2 regions of the Sporosarcina sp. SAFN-010 genome follow, and region 2 is predicted to be linked to the other one. Evidence: a T-box and tRNA genes for the amino acid it is inferred to sense, from the RefSeq annotation. Region 2 holds a T-box; the other holds one or more tRNA genes.
What was found. A T-box is a leader RNA that pairs with one kind of tRNA and senses whether it is charged. The one in region 2 lies ahead of metG (methionine--tRNA ligase), so its partner is inferred to be a tRNA-Met.
Positions count from the first base shown of each region.

Region 1: it has a tRNA-Met gene. The T-box ahead of metG (methionine--tRNA ligase) is inferred to sense a tRNA for this amino acid. The anticodon was not compared.

Region 1 covers NZ_JBPFDS010000017.1:12,731-16,161, forward strand. Annotated here, with positions in the region: gene ACR65F_RS15655 (SpoIIE family protein phosphatase) at 1-1,575, opposite strand, end outside; tRNA gene ACR65F_RS15660 (tRNA-Met) at 1,831-1,904, shown strand; gene ACR65F_RS15665 (S1 domain-containing RNA-binding protein) at 2,600-3,025, opposite strand; gene ACR65F_RS15670 (FtsB family cell division protein) at 3,155-3,431, opposite strand, start outside.
Region 2 covers NZ_JBPFDS010000003.1:35,166-38,596, reverse strand. Annotated here, with positions in the region: gene ACR65F_RS04770 (class I SAM-dependent methyltransferase) at 1-348, opposite strand, end outside; gene metG (methionine--tRNA ligase) at 594-2,234, opposite strand; T-box leader at 2,285-2,546, opposite strand; gene ACR65F_RS04760 (MFS transporter) at 2,648-3,431, opposite strand, start outside.

The DNA of each region.
Region 1 (3,431 bases), on a different contig from region 2:
TGTTTCAAAGGAGGATCGTCTTTCTGGAATGGAGCACACAATGCGCATGGCTCCTTTTTCTTCAGACAAAATGTCGATTTGGAAGAAATCGATATCTTGTGCTCGTAGATTTTTCCCAAGTTCTTCTTCAGATGGGCGATAAATCGTCACATCTTCTTTAATCTCATTCATCATATTTTCTAGATGCGTACTCATATCCCGTAACTGTAAAGCGAGCATTTTTCTTCCGTGTTGCAATTGTCCCATCAGCAACCGGTCTGCACCACGCTCTTCCAATTCTTCGAGCAATCCCGTATGACGTACACACTTGTATCTAATTTTCTCTTCCACCCTATGACGCGCTGCTTTTTTCGTAGCAGAATACGTCGATTCCCACTCAGAAAGTAAATTCGGAATACTGTCATCATCTGATGCCCAGCATTTAGAGTAGCGGAAACAAGATCGACACGCACTCGGCGTTTCTTGTACCTGTTCCAATTGACGCGATTCTTGAACAGGGAACTGATCATTCACCATTGTCGACATAAAGGAGGCGAATTGTTGGAAGTCCGTGAGTTGTTCATCCAACCGTCGCGCCAACCATTGCTGACGTTTTTCTGATAAATCCTGTTGCTCTGGAACGAGTACTTCGCGGACGGATGCGAGTCGTTTCGACGGAATAAGAAGAAATAGGAGCGTCGCGGCACCTATTGTCGCAAAATGTGTTTCATCAAGAGGCAACGTCAAGTCATATAATAGGAAAAAGACAGATGCAAAGATGCCTCCTGTTGCGACACCTAGCTTTCCGAATCCCTTCATAGATCCAGCTGCGAATCCAGTCATTCCGTAAACCGTCATCATTCCAGTGAACGACAGTTCTGCCATCCCTGTAATCGCGGCAATCAGCATGGCGATTGTCGTTGAAAATAACACGCCGCCAGCAAGAGCGGCAATCAAAATAGCTGTATACAGTAACAACCCCGGGACTGAAATATACCCAATAATCAGATTGTTCATGCCTGTTGTTGCCATAGCAGCTACGATACACGCTGCCCCGAGTTGTTCTGCTCGCCATGGCGTATACAGCAACTTATCCACTTGCGGAAATGCGATGAAAAGAAAGACTGTCATAAGTAAGGCAAGCAATGCTTCAAATCCAATCGCAACCTGTACGGTGAGCGGTGGTTGTCCTGCATACATAATCAATTGCCAAAACACTTGTGTGAAAATAACGGTACCTGCGACAGTAAGCGGTATGGACTTTCTCGTAAACGGATGTCGAATGACCAAGTTAAATAAAAGCAATTGCAAAATGAAAATAATAGATTGTCCCAAACCGACGAACAAACTTCCACTGATTCCCCCGATGAATACAGGTAACATATACTTAGGATAGCGCATCGTTGCTAGGGCCCAAACAGGTAAGAAAAATGGTACCGCCGCGTCAAACAACACGGCTTGTGATAGAAAGAACGATCCAATCGTGAATAGAAACGTTGTCAGCAAGTGGACTTTCCGTTGTAAGATTGACCCTACTACACCCTGAACTTGTTGCCACAGTGATCTCTCTGTATTACTACTGATCATCTTCATCATCTCATTCCCCCTATGACCTATTGCCATTAGTATACAGACCCGTTGTCTAATAATTTGTCTGTTTCTGACACCTGGTCCTAAAAACATTTCGACGGTTTACGGGGATGTTTTCAATAGGGAAAGATCAGTAAGTGGACGATGATGACTACGAGCAACTTTCTATGCCACACAAAGTTTTTAGAAACCGTTGACAGATTGAAAAATAATCTGTATGATGAATAAGGTCGTGAACAACATGTTGACGCACCCTAATACGGCGGCGTAGCTCAGCTGGCTAGAGCGTACGGTTCATACCCGTGAGGTCGGGGGTTCGATCCCCTCTGCCGCCATAAAAATGTTTTGGAAAGGACTTGTCCACTTGGACAAGTCCTTTTTTGTGCTTACGGATCCTGGTATTGCGAGGGATGATCATATATCTGGGAATGTGATCATAAACTTTGGATTCCGCTCATAACTCTCGAATTGTGATCATAAACTCTGCTTTCCACTCATAACTCTCGAATTGTGATCATAAACTCTGCTTTCCGCTCATAACTCTCGAATTGTGATCATAAACTCTGCTTTCCGCTCATAAACCTCGATTTGTGATCATAAAATCTATCTTCCGCTCACAAAGAGAACTCCATTACGCACCTGTTAACTTTCTCCTTCAGTCGTGAGGTATTGCCCGACACTGAGAATAATTTGTTCATCAGAGAGGAAAGTTTCTCAATCACATCTATGAATTTCTCCGACACAACGTGGAATTTCTCGAGAACGGGACACAATTCAACCGATTTAGGACATTAATTGGTAGCGCTTCGCTTGTTTTTCGGGAAGACTCCTTTGCACTAACAATCGAATCGGACCAGAACTGGATCCTCCATCAAATCCAGCAGTTTTCTCATTTTAGCCCAACAAATATTATAGAACCACAAAAAAAGCTGAGTGCACGCAACGCGCATCCTCAGCTTTCATCTATAAGACATTTTTTCCTGCATTGAAACAGCTCAAAAGGGTCGTTTCCAACCGTTCTAAAGCACTTTTAGCCTCTGCGTGCTCCGCGGCCTCCGCGTTTCGACTCAGTTGCTCGCTTAAGTGTTGTTAGATTTTCTTCGCTTTCCTTCATGAATTTCGCCATTTTCGTCTCGAAATTCTCTGGACGCTCAGGAGGACGTCCCCCTCCCTGACGAGGGCGTGACGGTCGCTGCGGGCGCTGCGGCCGTTGTTCCGATTCCGGTTTTGCTTTCCGGATCGACAAACCAATCTTGCCATCAGAACCGACGTTCATGACTTTCACTTCAACCATGTCGCCGACTTTTAAATGGTCATTAATATCTTTGACGTAGTTATCTGCCACTTCACTGATGTGGACGAGTCCTGTTACGCCGGTCGGCAATTCAACGAATGCCCCAAAATTTGTAATCCCTGTCACTTTACCCTCTAGCTTGCTGCCTACTTCAATTGACATAAAAAAAATGCTCCTCCTTAGAATTTAAGCGGGCTCCTGTTTCAGAAGCCTAGCAACCGTTTTTACGGGTCTTGCCTGCGCAAGATTCCTACTTTCATTATATCCAACAAAAAAAGAGTGTCAATAAGACTACTCTTTTCCGTCGTCTTTTTTGTTTAATTTTTTCTTCCCTTCTGGAAGAGAGAAGATGATTTCATCCTTGTTCGATACAAAGTATTCCTTACGTGCAAGCTTTGCAATGTACTCTTCGTCATCCAGTTTCAACAACTGCTTCTTGAGTTGTTCTTGCTCACTAGTTTTTACAGCTAGCTGTTCTACCAGTTCCTGTTTTTCTTGTTGTTTTGAGGCCAACATCTTTTTCTGTTGGTGATTGTAGCTCGCAATGCCTCCGAATGTGACTACGACA
Region 2 (3,431 bases):
CGTTAGGAAATGTTGAAATGAATTCCCTACTGAATAGATCAAACTACTTGTTATCGGCAGATTAAGTTTAGTGCAGTCTTGCTCCACCCAATCTATTTTCAAACCAAGGGTTGATGATTTCTTTTCTGCCTCTTTTAACATTCCTTTATGCATATCTACTCCCAGAAGTTTATATCCACTTTTCGCTAAAGGTATGGTCAGTCTACCCGTACCACAAGCTAAATCAATAATAGTTCCTTCAGTTTTCGATGCCCAATTCAATAAAAATGGTAATTCTGATAAATACGCCTCATTTTCTTTATCATATAAAATTGGATCATCATATTCCTCAAAATTAGTTAACGTCATTTTTAGTCTCCTGTTATTACATATTTTTTTGTCCTGTTTCAATGTTGTTATGAAAAATCCGTGCCTCTGTAAAGACTATGGTCAAACCAACTTTTCAATAACTTCTACTTCTACTTGCACACCATACTTCCTAAAATACAGACTTAATCTCTTTTAATTTTCTTCATTCCGATATAACAATCCTCTTATCTAGATTTAGAATATTTGCTAATTTATGTCCATCAATTACAAAAATCATCGTACTTCTAGCTATTAGTGATTCCTTTTTTCAAATTCTCGATTTCCTCTTCAATCCTTTCTAGCTCAATTCTAGTGTATAGCGGTTTAATTTCTTTAAGGGTCCGTGCAGATACCTCGATCTCCTCCCAGTTCATTTCATTAAGTCCTAACATTTCTTGCACACGCTGACTTGAAAATGGAAGAAACGGATTTAGGAGCTGCGCAAGATTTGAAATGATGTAGATGCAATTCGCCATTGTCCGGTTACATGCAGACAAGTCTTCTTTAACTTGAATCCATGGCTTTTGATCATCAAAATATTTGTTTGCATATCGTACAAACTCAAAAATATGCTCTAATGCATTTTTTAGATGAGCATCCTCGATGAGTAACCCTACATCTTGATAGAGATTTCTTATTTTCGCTCTAATTTCTGTATCTATCTCTTCCACGAGTATTTTTCCCTCATAATACTTTTCGATAAATTTAAGTGTACGATTTATAAAATTGCCATAGGCACCTAGTAATTCACTGTTATGACTATACACAAATTCTCTCCATGAAAAATCAGTATCCCTGTTTTCTGGTGCATTGATTGTCAAAAAATACCTCAGGGAATCTGCATCATACTTCTCCAAATAATATGGAACCCAAACTGCCCAATTCTTACTTGTCGATAGTTTTTGTTTTTCCAATGTTAAATACTCGTTTGAAACAATGTGAGAAGGGAGTGTTGGATTATTAATGCCCATTAGAATAGATGGCCAGATGATTGAATGAAAAGGGATGTTATCTTTCCCATGTACATAATAGGAGAGAGTTTCCTCATTCCACCAGTCTTCAAGTGATTCCCCATGCTGTTTCGCCCACTCAATACTTGCCGTTAGATATCCTGCGACGGCTTCAATCCATACGTAAATTTTCTTTCCTTCAAAGCCTTTAATGGGCACTTCAACACCATTGGGTAAATCACGCGTTACAGCTCGATCAGGAACTCCTTCGTTTAAATATCTTGTGGTCAAACGAATCGCATTTTCACGCCACATCCCTTCCTTCTTTGCTTCCTCTACAAATGTCTCTAGTCGTTTTTGGAATTCACTAAACAAGAAGTAAAAGTGCTCTGTTTCTTTAAAAGCAGGTGGATTTCCACAAATTTTACACCGTTTTTCGATTAAATCGAGTGGATCTAAAATCGATGAACACGCATCACATTGGTCCCCCCTTGCTTTAGCGCCACAATTCGGACAAATCCCTTCAACAAACCGATCTGGCAAGAATCGATGATCTGTTTCGCAATAAGCTTGTTCTATCGTCTTTTTATATAGATGTCCGTTCTCATATAGTTTTAAGAATATGTTTTGTACGGACTCATGATGATGTTCGGCATCAGTACGTGTGTAGAAATCATAAGAAAAACCTAACTTCTGAAAACACTGGACAAATTCTTCGTGATACCGGTTGGCAATTGTTTCAGTCGAGGTATTCTCTTGATTGGCACGAATGGAAATGGGAGTCCCATTACAATCACTACCTGATACATAGAGTACTTTTTCTCCTTTTTGTCTGTAATATCTAGCTAAAATGTCTCCTGGCAATAACGCAGCGATATGTCCTAAATGCAACGAACCATTTGCATATGGCCAAGCTCCTCCAATAAATATTGTCATAACTTTCCCCTCCCCAATATAAAAAACCTCGCCCCTAGACATAAAGAATGTCTAAGGACGAGGTTTCCTCGTGTTACCACCTTAATTCGCTAACAAGTTTTATCATTAGCCTCAGTAAGTACATCGTATTACGCATGTACTTTGACATTTATAACGAGTGTCACATCTCGTCAAAGTCTATCTCATTAAAATGAAAGTCGACTTTGCTGCTCAAAGGCCATATTCAATCAACTATTTTCTGCTTCTTTTCAGATTCCGAAGCTCTCTGTTAGAAAATTGAGGTTGACCTACTTTCCTTCTCATCGCTTTTAAAAACTATTTCACTTATTATTGCACAAACACTGAAAATTTAAAAGTCTTTATTACTCCAAAATATTACATTTGTACATAGTAACTTATTTCTCCCCCACTCCTCACTCCGCTTTTAATTTTTTCAATGAAGTGGAATACAAGTTAGATTTGGATGGTCTTATGTTGTAAACAAATAAGATGCTGGCAACTACAGCCATACTCCAAGAACCGGTAACGACAACCACTCTGATAGAAATCATTTCTGATGCTAACCCGAAAATGACAGTTAGAAGGATGATTAGGAATGCCTCAATAACCCCATAAATACTTCCGATTCTTCCCATCACATGTACAGGTATATTGTTTTGATAGAACGTATAAAAACCAGTATTTGCAAAGGCCGAGGCAAACGATAAAACAAAACAACCAACAATTGCTATAAAAAAAGTAGTAGATGATGAGAATACGATATATCCCACTGCAGTGAACAGGGAGCCTACTCCAATTAACCATGAAGTAGGTACCTTTTCGACAGTGAATGTATTCGTTATCGAACCCATTAATAAGCCTGCACCTGCGCTACTTACCAGAAGTCCGTAATCCCTTTCAGATAAGGAGAGCACTCGGGTTGCAAATGCAGCTTCCAAAGAATCTGTAGCTGTCATCAATACGATCATGACACTAAACAAAAAATAAATAAGCATGGTATATGAATAGTTTCGAGTAAACTGTATGACCAGTTTCCAGTCGTCTTTCAGTAGACCAACAGTCAACTTCCTATCTTCTGTTCTTGAAAATTCTTCATCCGCCTCAACATTAGGCATCGCCATTGTAATAAACGTTGACACAAGTAAAGCAACGGCATTCAAGTATATAGCCATATTGGGTGTCCCTATTGCAAACATA